One region of the Variovorax sp. VRV01 genome, then DNA from elsewhere that is predicted to be linked to it. Evidence: predicted binding sites of a transcription regulator. Region 1 holds the regulator's gene; the other holds the start of a gene.
What was found. The regulator LexA, encoded in region 1, represses DNA repair genes until DNA is damaged. The targets are predictions, from matches to a motif close to ACTGTATNNNNATACAGT.
Positions count from the first base shown of each region.

Region 2: IB278_RS28755 (DNA topoisomerase IV subunit B) is a predicted target of LexA. The motif match lies at 2,539-2,556, and genes of this name have one in related genera.

Region 1 is NZ_JACVBS010000007.1:105,884-111,054, forward strand. It holds gene IB278_RS14290 (MFS transporter) at 1-620, opposite strand, end outside; gene IB278_RS14295 (D-2-hydroxyacid dehydrogenase family protein) at 681-1,688, opposite strand; gene IB278_RS14300 (hypothetical protein) at 1,779-2,147, opposite strand; gene lexA (transcriptional repressor LexA) at 2,287-2,970, opposite strand; gene IB278_RS14310 (asparaginase) at 3,044-4,033, shown strand; gene adk (adenylate kinase) at 4,061-4,717, opposite strand; gene kdsB (3-deoxy-manno-octulosonate cytidylyltransferase) at 4,853-5,171, opposite strand, start outside.
Region 2 is NZ_JACVBS010000022.1:67,195-72,365, forward strand. It holds gene IB278_RS28750 (lytic transglycosylase domain-containing protein) at 1-482, opposite strand, end outside; gene IB278_RS28755 (DNA topoisomerase IV subunit B) at 509-2,506, opposite strand; gene IB278_RS28760 (MFS transporter) at 2,687-3,910, shown strand; gene IB278_RS28765 (hypothetical protein) at 3,934-4,074, shown strand; gene IB278_RS28770 (class I SAM-dependent methyltransferase) at 4,083-4,652, shown strand; gene dapA (4-hydroxy-tetrahydrodipicolinate synthase) at 4,696-5,171, shown strand, end outside.

The sequences.
Region 1 (5,171 bases):
ATCAGCACCGGGCTGCGCAGCACGCGCGCCCAGGCGGCTGCCGTCAGCGCCGCGGGGCGAATCCCCTGCGGCAGGGTCAGCCAGACCGATGCCGCGCTCGCGACGCTGAGCAGTGCAATCGCACCGAAGGCCATGCGCCAGCCGAGATGGCCGCCCACCAGCGCACCGATGGGCAGGCCGAGCACCGAGGCCAGCGACCAGCCCAGAAAGACGAAGGTCACGGCGCGCCCGCGCTGTTCCGGTGGCACCAGCATGCCGGCGCAGGCCGCGGCCTGGGGCGTGAAGATCGCAGGCGCTACCACCGTGAGCATGCGCACCGGCAGCAGGGCGCCGAAGCTCGGCATCAGCGCCGCAGCGGCGTGCCCGGCCGCGTACCAGAGCAGGGTGAGAGCGAGCAGCCGGCGGCGGTCCCAGCCTGCGACCGCTGCCGCGAGCAGCGGCGCGCCCAGGCACATCACGACCGCGGCGACCATGATCAACTGGCCCGCGGTCGCCACCGAGACAGACAGCGACGCGCTGATTTCGTTGAGCGTGCCCGGCACCACCATCACGCCCGTGCCGATCACGAAATTGCCGGCCAGCAAGGCCCACAGTGCGCCACGCGGCGCGGGGCGGCTCACTGAAGAACCTTCGCCTTCGGCCGCGGTATTTGCCTCGGGGCGGCCCGGCGGCTCATGGGGTCACCGGCGAACCTGCAGCGCGCCGGGGTTCACGATGTTGGTGGGATTGCCCTTGATGAAGCTCACGACATTGTCGAAAGCCTGGCCGAAGTAGCTTTCGTAGCTGTCCTGCTCGACATAGCCGATGTGCGGCGTGCAGATGCAGTTCTCCAGCCGCAGCAGCGCATGGCCCTGCAGCGGCGGCTCGCTCTCGAACACGTCGACCGCCGCCAGTCCGGGCCGGCCGCGGTTGAGCGCAGCAAGCAGGGCATCGGCCTCGACCAGTTCGGCGCGTGAGGTGTTGACGAAGAGCGCCGTCGGCTTCATGCGCGAAAGGTCCTCGAGCTTGACCAGGCCGTTGGTTTCCTCGTTGAGCCGCAGATGCACCGACAGCACGTCGGCCGCGGCGAAGAACTCGTGGCGGTTCTGTGCCACCTGGAAGCCGTCGGACCGCGCCTTGGCGCAGCTTGCCTCGCGCCCCCAGATCACCACCTGCATGCCGAAGGCCTGCCCGTAGCGCGCCACCAGCTGGCCGATGCGGCCGTAGCCCCAGATGCAGAGCGTCTTGCCCTTGAGCACCGAGCCCAGCCCGAAATTGGGCGGCATGGAGGCCGACTTGAGCCCCGACTGCTGCCAGGCTCCGTGCTTGAGGTTGCTGATGTACTGCGGCAGGCGGCGCATGGCCGCCATGATCAGCGCCCAGGTCAGCTCGGCAGGCGCCTGGGGCGAGCCGGTGCCCTCGGCCACCGCCACGCCGCGCTCCGTGCAGGCCGTGACGTCGATATGGCCGCCGACGCGCCCGGTCTGCGAAATGAGCTTGAGCTTGGGGAGCTTTTCGATCAGCTGGCGGGAGATCTGGGTGCGCTCGCGGATCAGCACGATCACGTCGGCATCCTTCAGCCTGACCGAAAGCTGCCCGATGCCCTTGACCGTGTTGGTGTAGACCTTGGCTGCGTACGCGTCCAGCTTGGCGGCGCAGCGCAGCTTGCGCACGGCGTCCTGGTAATCGTCGAGGATCACAATGTTCATGGCGTGCCATTGTGCCTCGCAGCATTGGCGTGACGCGCGTGTGAACGTTTGGATACCCACCCCGGGCAGTGGTCACCGGGGTGCACGGGTTCAGTGCAACTGGGTGGAGCGGGGCGCGGGGCTGATGGTTTCCATCGCCTCGAGTGCCGCCAGCCGGTCGAGCTCGGCGCAGACGTCGGCCATGCGGCCCGAAATCACCATGCGGTTGGTGTTGCGTCTTTCGCCCTGCGGGCCGTCGACCACGCGGATGACGCGCAGCGGCCGCACGGGCGCCGGCGCCGCTTTGGGGGTTGCCGCGTGGTCGCGGGCCGCGCAGGCCGGCCGGACCGCGACGTAGCGCAACCCGGCGGAGCTGCTGCCGGTGTCGCGCCGCGCCGGGCGGCGTGCCGGCAGCAGCCGGCTTGCAAGCGATTGCAGCGGCATCCACAAATCAGCGATGGCGAGGAGGGCGATTCCCATGTGAACTCCAAAAAAGTCTGAGGTTGAACACAGGCAGGATTTCTTTGAATGGACGCAACAGGGTGATGGCGACAAAGCGCCATACGCCCGCCACCTGTTGCGGCCGGATGGGTTGCTGCTTTCGGCAGGCCGCGAAGGCCTACATCAGCATGGTGTTGCGGATCAGGCCCACCGCCAGGCCTTCGATTTCGAAGGGCTCGCCGGGCTGGACCACGATGGTCGGGTAGTCAGGGTTTTCAGCATGCAGCTCGATGACCTGCTTGTTGCGCTTGAGGCGCTTGACCGTGACTTCGTCACCCAGGCGCGCCACCACGATCTGGCCGTTGCGCGCTTCTTTGGTGGCCTGGACCGCGAGCAGGTCGCCGTCCATGATGCCGGCGTCGCGCATGGACATGCCGCGCACCTTGAGCAGGTAGTCGGGCTGGCGCTGGAACAGCGTGTTCTCGACGTAATAGGTCTGGTCGACGTGTTCCTGCGCGAGGATGGGCGAGCCCGCCGCCACGCGGCCGATCAGAGGCAGCGCGAGCTGCGACATGCCGGGCAGCGAGAGCGAGAATTGGCCGCCTTCGCGGTGGCGCGTCTCGTTGAGCGAGCGCAGCGCATCGCCCTTGAGCCGGATGCCGCGCGAAGTGCCGCTGACAAGTTCGATCACGCCCTTGCGGGCCAGCGCCTGCAGGTGCTCCTCGGCGGCATTGGCCGACTTGAAACCCAGCTCATTGGCGATTTCGGCCCGCGTGGGCGGCGCGCCGGTACGGGCAATGGCGCTCTGGATCAAGTCCAGGATCTGCTGCTGGCGGGCGGTAAGCTTCACGGCGAACTGCATATGTGGTTCCTTGCGGCACTGGCTGAATATCCAGTACCTGTATTTTTAACCAGTTTTTAAAAGTTGGCAACCCATGGTTAATTCCCCTTCCTCCGGCCTGCGGCGCATCGTGGTCCTGGGCACCGGCGGCACCATTGCAGGCCGGGCCGCGAGCGGTGCCGACAACATTGGCTACACCGCTGGAGAGGTGGGCGTGGCGGACCTGCTCGGCGGCATCGATGCGCCCGCAGGCGTGGCGCTCGTGGCGGAGCAGGTGGCGCAGCTCGACAGCAAGGACATGGCTTTCGACGTCTGGCTGCAGCTCGCCACGCGCTGCACGTTCTGGCTGGCCGAGGCCGACGTGGCGGGCGTGGTGATCACGCACGGCACCGACACCATCGAGGAAACGGCTTTCTTCCTCCAGGCGGCGCTTGCGTCCGGCAAGCCCGTGGTGCTGACCTGCGCCATGCGCCCGGCCAGCTCGCTCTCGCCCGACGGTCCGCAGAATCTGCGCGATGCCATCGCCGTCGCGGCCACATCGGCGGCGCACGGTGTGACGGTGGTCTGCGCGGGTGCCATCCACGGCGCGCTCGATGTGCAGAAGGTGCACACCTACCGGCCGGACGCGTTTTCATCGGGCGATGCCGGGCCGATCGGCTATGTGGAAGAGGGCGCGGTGCGGCGCCTGCGCGACTGGCCGCAGGCGGCGGGCGGGGCCGCGAAGCTTCCTGAAGCGAAGGCAGGGGCGGAGGTGCGCTGGCCGCGCGTGGAGATCGTCACCAGCCATGCGGGCGCAAGCGGCGCGCTCGTCGACCTGCTGCTGCAGGAGCGCGCATCGGGCGCTGCCGAACCGATCCGCGGACTGGTCGTGGCCGCGACCGGCAATGGCACGGTGCACCATGCGCTCGAGGCGGCGGCGCTGCGGGCGCAGGCCGCGGGCGTGGCAGTGCTGCGTGCCACCCGTTGCGCGAACGGACGCATCCTGCCCAAGCCCGGCGATCCGCTGCGGGACGCCGGTGCGCTCACGCCCGTCAAGGCGCGCATCGCGCTGATGCTGGAACTGATGGAAACGGCGGCCGCCTGAGCGGCGGCCGCGGGCAGCCGAGGAGGCTCAGCTGCTGAGGGCCGCGAGTGCGCGCTGCTTGATCTCTTCGACGCTGCCCACGCCCTGGATCGCGCGGTACTTCGGCGCCGAAGCCGGATCGGCCTTGGCCCAGGCCGAGTAGTAGTCGACCAGCGGACGCGTCTGCTGGCTGTAGACCTCGAGCCGCTTGCGCACGGTTTCTTCCTCGTCGTCCTTGCGCTGGATCAGGTCTTCGCCCGTGACGTCGTCCTTGCCTTCCACTTTGGGCGGATTGAACTTGACGTGGTAGGTGCGGCCCGACGCAGGATGTGAACGGCGGCCGCTCATGCGTTCGATGATGTCGCTGAACGGCACGTCGATTTCGAGCACGTAGTCGAGCTTGACGCCAGCCGCCTTCATGGCGTCGGCCTGGGGAATGGTGCGGGGGAAGCCGTCGAACAGGAAGCCGCTGGCGCAATCGGGCTGCGCGATGCGTTCCTTCACGAGGTTGATGATCAGGTCGTCGCTCACGAGCCCACCGGACTCCATGACGGCCTTGGCCTGCTGTCCGAGCGGGGTGCCGGCCTTGACGGCGGCGCGCAGCATGTCGCCGGTCGAAATTTGAGGGATGCCGTATTTCTGGCAGATGAAGGCTGCTTGCGTGCCTTTGCCCGCCCCGGGCGCGCCCAGCAAAATTAGTCTCATGGTGTCCTCGGAGGGTTCTTCGATCTTGTGTCGCGCCAAGCGTCAGCCCGGGAGCGGGGCAAGGCGGAGTTGCGTCGAGGATAGCATGCGAGCGCGTGAAGAATTTCCGCTGCCACGCTTGCGGCAGCGCACTTTTTAGCGCGCCGGTTCGGCGGCGAAGACCGCGCGCACGCGCTCGAGGTCCGCGGGGGTATCGACGCCGGGCCCGGGTGCGACATGGCTGACGTGCACCGCAATGCGATGCCCGTGCCACAGCGCACGCAGCTGTTCGAGCGCTTCGGTGGCCTCGACGGGCGCAGGTGCCAGCGAAGGAAAGCTGCGCACGAAGCCGGCGCGGTAGCCGTAGATGCCGATGTGCCGCAGCGGAGCCGGTGCGGGCAGCACGGAGGGTGGCGCGCCATTGGCGGAACCGTCGCGCCACCATGGAATGGGCGCGCGGCTGAAGTACAGCGCG
Region 2 (5,171 bases), on a different contig from region 1:
TCGAACAGCTTTTTCTCGATGGTGCTGCGCTTGTCGGCCGCGACGCCATAACGCTGCGCGGTGGCCGGCATGAGCTGCATGAGACCCATCGCGCCCTTGGGCGAAACGGCCTGGGCATCGAAGCCCGATTCGGTGGCGATCAGCGCCTGCAGCAATTCGTAGTCGATCGAATGCTTGTTGGCCGCATCGCGCAGCGCGGCCTTGGCGGTCTTGTAGCTTGGCGAGGCTTCGAACAGCGCCAGCAGGGTCTGCGAGGCCTGCGGCACCTTTCCGTCGAGCTTGCGCCCTCCGCGCGCGAACGGCGCCAGGCCCTGCGCGGTATCGAAGCTCTGGCCGCGGCGAAAGAAGACCTGGTAGCGCTCGTCGATCTTTTCCGACGCGAAGTGCGCCACGCCCTTGCTGTCGATGTAGCCGTAGACGTCAGCGGCGTGCGCGAGCCCCTGCTGCGCACACAGCAGCAGGGCCAGGAGCAACGGACGCATGAGGTCTGGAATTTTCACGAGGGTGGTCAAACATCGATATCGACATCGTCGGCGCGCAGTTCCATCAGTTCGCGCCGGGCGGCTGCCTCGCCCTTGCCCATGAGCTTGGTGATCTCGCCCTGGGTGGAGCTGAAGTCGAAGCGCCCCAATTGGACCTTCATCAGGCGCCGGGTATCGGGATTGAGCGTGGTTTCCCACAATTGTTCCGCGCTCATTTCGCCCAGGCCCTTGAAGCGGCTGATGCTCCAGGCGCCTTCGCGCACGCCGTCCTTGCGCAGTTTATCGAGCGTGGCCGTGAGTTCGCCCTCGTCGAGCGCATAGACCTTGGAAGCCGGCTTCTTGCCGCGCGCGGGCGCATCGACGCGGAACAGCGGCGGCTTTGCGACATACACGTGGCCGGCTTCGATGAGTTTCGGAAAGTGGCGGAAGAACAGCGTGAGCAGCAGCACCTGGATGTGCGAGCCGTCCACGTCGGCATCGGAGAGGATGCAGATCTTGCCGTAGCGCAGGCCGCTCATGTCGGGCGTGTCGGCGGGGCCGTGCGGATCGACGCCCACGGCCACCGAGATGTCGTGGATTTCGGTGTTGGCAAAAAGCCGGTCGCGCTCCACCTCCCAGGTGTTGAGCACCTTTCCGCGCAACGGCAGGATGGCCTGGCTCTCCTTGTCGCGGCCCATCTTGGCGCTGCCGCCGGCCGAATCGCCCTCGACCAGGAAGACTTCGTTGTGGCTGGTGTCCTTGCTCTCGCAATCGGTCAGCTTGCCGGGCAGCACGGCCACGCCGGAGCCCTTGCGCTTCTCGACCTTCTGGCCGGCGCGCTGGCGCGTCTGCGCGGCCTTGATGGCGAGTTCGGCGAGCCTGCGTCCATAGTCGACGTGCTGGTTGAGCCAGAGCTCGAGCGCCGGGCGCACGAAGCTCGACACCAGGCGCACGGCATCGCGCGAATTGAGGCGCTCCTTGATCTGCCCCTGGAACTGGGGGTCGAGCACCTTGGCGCTCAGCACGTACGAGGCGCGCGCGAACACGTCCTCGGGCAGCAGCTTCACGCCCTTGGGCAGCAGCGAATGCAATTCGATGAAGCCCTTCACCGCGGTGAACAGGCCGTCGCGCAGGCCGCTCTCGTGCGTGCCGCCGGCGCTGGTGGGAATCAGGTTGACGTAGCTCTCGCGCACCGGCTGGCCGTCTTCGGTGAAGGCCACGCACCAGTCGGCGCCCTCGCCCTCGGCAAAGTTGTCGGCGTTCTTGTCGGCATGGCCGCTGCCTTCGAACAGCGGGATCACGGGGTCGCCGTTGAGCGTCTGCATGAGGTAGTCGCTCAGGCCGCCCTTGTAGAGCCACTGCTGCGTTTCCTTGGTCTTCTCGACCGTGAGGGTGACGCTCACGCCCGGCATCAGCACGGCCTTGCTGCGCAGCAGGTGGGTGAGCTCGGCCATCGGCAGCGCCGCGGTCTCGAAATACTTGGCGTCGGGCCAGGCGCGCACGGTGGTGCCCTGCTTGCGCTCGCCGGCCTCGAGCTTGCGCACCTGCAGCGGCTCGATCACGTCGCCGCCGCTGAAGGCCAGCCTGGCGACCGAACCCTCGCGGTGCGTCGTCACTTCGAGGCGCTTCGACAGCGCGTTGGTCACCGACACGCCCACGCCGTGCAGGCCGCCCGAGAAGCTGTAGGCGCCGCCCGAACCCTTGTCGAACTTGCCGCCGGCGTGCAGCCGGGTGTAGACCAGTTCGACCACCGGGGCTTTTTCTTCAGGGTGCAGGCCAAAGGGAATGCCGCGGCCGTCGTCCTCGACGCTGACCGAGTTGTCGGCATGCAGCGTGACCTTGATCTTCTTGCCATGGCCCGCCAGCGCCTCGTCGGCGGCGTTGTCGAGCACTTCCTGGATGACGTGCAGCGGGTTGTCGGTCCGGGTGTACATGCCCGGGCGCTGCTTCACGGGCTCGAGGCCCTTGAGCACGCGGATGGAACCTTCCGAGTACCCGGAGGACGCGGACGATGAACTGGGGGGAGTCTTGGGGGGAGTCGCCATGGGGGCGGATTGTAGTCAGTCGCCACCAAACAACTGGATACCCATACAGGCACACTGCGCGTTCACGGCCGGGCCGCCGGCTTTGATGCGCGGCGCGCATCAAAGCCGGCGGCACAAATCATCAATGGCCTTGGCCGCCAGCGCGCCCGCCAAAGTACCCGAGTCGCTACATTCGACGGCATGCAAGCCTCCTCTCCCACTCTCTCGGTCAAGCAGGTGCTGATCTGCGGCGCCATGATCGTCACGCTTTCCATGGGCATCCGCCACGGCTTCGGCCTCTGGCTGCAGCCGATCACGCAGGCGCAGGACTGGAGCCGCCAGACCTTTTCGTTCGCGCTGGCCGTGCAGAACCTGTCGTGGGGCATCTTCGGCGTGTTCGCGGGGATGGTGGCCGATCGCTTCGGCGCCTTCCGGGTGCTTGTCGCCGGCACAGCGTTGTATGCGCTGGGCCTGCTGGGCATGGCGTATTCGCCCACGCCGCTGCTGTTCACGCTGAGCGCCGGCGTGCTGATCGGCGCGGCGCAGGCCGGCACCACCTATGCCGTCGTCTATGGCGTGATCGGGCGCCAGATTCCGGCCGAAAGGCGCTCCTGGGCCATGGGCGTGGCGGCGGCGGCCGGCTCCTTCGGGCAGTTCCTGCTGGCCCCGATCGAGGGGCTGCTCATCAGGCAGCTGGGCTGGCAGAGCGCGCTCGCGGCGGTGGCGATGCTGGCGCTGGTGATCCTGCCGCTGGCCTTCGGCCTGCGCGAGCCGCAGCGCGGCGCGCTCGCGGGGCACCGCGACCAGTCGGTGCTGCAGGCGGTGGGCGAGGCCTTCCGCTATCCGAGCTTCGGGCTACTGATGGCGGGGTACTTCGTCTGCGGCTTCCAGCTCGCCTTCATCGGCATCCACATGCCGACCTACCTGCGCGACCAGCGCCTGCCGGCCGAGGTGGCGGGCTATGCACTCGCGCTGATCGGGCTCTTCAACGTGTTCGGCACCTACACGGTCGGGCTGCTGGGCCAGAAGCTGGCCAAGCGAAAGATCCTGGCGGCCATCTACCTTGCGCGGGCGGTCTCGATCGCGCTGTTCCTGCTGGCGCCGATCTCGCCGCTCAGCGTGTACGTGTTCTCGGCGGCCATGGGCTTCCTGTGGCTGTCGACGGTGCCCGCCACCAACGCGATCATCGCGGGCATCTTCGGCGTGGCGCACCTGTCGATGCTCAGCGGCTTCGTGTTCCTGAGCCACCAGGTCGGCTCGTTCATCGGCGTCTGGCTGGGCGGCTATCTGTACGACACCACGGGCAGCTACGACATCGTCTGGTACATCGCGATCGCGCTGGGCGTGTTCGCGGCGCTGATCAACCTGCCGGTGAAGGAAAGCGCCATTGCGCGCGGCGGCCGGCCGGTCGCCGTGCCCGGCTGATCCTGGCGAAGGACAATGGCCCCATGATTCCGCAGATGCGCCACCGCCTCGTGCAGGCCGGCTGGCTGGCGGCCGCGCTGGCGGCGCTGGGCGGCGTCTTTGCGCTCTACGTGCACCCGGATTTCCTGGTGACGCTGGTCGACCAGGTCTGGTCCTGCTTCTGATGATTGCTATGAAAAATGCAGCACCTCCGCATGGCGGAACAGCGCCGTCGGAATGGATCGTGCGGTGGTCGCACCTGCTCGCCCCCGGGGCTGCCGTGCTCGACGTGGCCTGCGGCCACGGACGGCACATGCGGTGGTTCGCGGCGCGCGGGCATGCGGTGACGGGCGTGGACCGCTCGGTGGAAGCCGCCGAAGCCGCGGGCGCCTTCGGCCGCGTGCTGGCCGCCGACATCGAGGCCGGCCCCTGGCCGTTCGCGGGCCAGGCCTTCGGCGCGGTGGTCGTCACCAACTACCTGTGGCGCCCGCGCATGGCGGACATCGTGGCCGCGGTCGCGCCGGGCGGCGTGCTGCTGTATGAAACCTTTGCGGCCGGCAATGAGACGGTGGGCAAGCCCTCGCGGCCCGACTTCCTGCTGCAGCCCGGCGAACTGCTGGCCGCATGCAAGGATTTGCGCGTGGTGGCCTACGAGGATGGCTTCCTTGCCGAACCGGCGCGCTTCGTGCAGCGCATCGCGGCCATCCGTGCCGGCGATGCCGGCGCGGGCCAGCCCCCACGCCATCTGCTGCAGGGAAACTGAGCCCGCCGGGGCCGCCGTTTCCGGGGACGCCGGAGTAAGTAGAATCGGCGCTTTCGTCCACCCGACAGAGAGATTCCCCTTGGAGCAACTGACAGGCAGCATCGTCGCTCTTGCCACGCCGATGCACGACGACGGCAGTGTCGACTACCCCGCCCTGCGCCGGCTGATCGACTGGCACATCGACGAAGGCACCGATTGCCTTGGCGTAGTCGGCACCACCGGCGAATCGCCCACGGTCGACGTGGAAGAGCATTGCGAAATCATCCGCGTGGCGGTCGAACAGGCCAAGGGCCGCGTGCCCGTGATGGCCGGCTGCGGCGCCAACTCGACCAAGGAAGCGATCGAGCTCGCCAAGTTCGCCAAGGGCGTGGGCGCCGATTCGCAGCTGCAGGTCGTGCCCTACTACAACAAGCCGACGCAGGAAGGCCAGTACCAGCACTTCAAGGCCATCGCCGAAGCCGTGGGCGACCTGCCCACCGTGCTGTACAACGTGCCCGGCCGCACCGTGGCAGATATGGC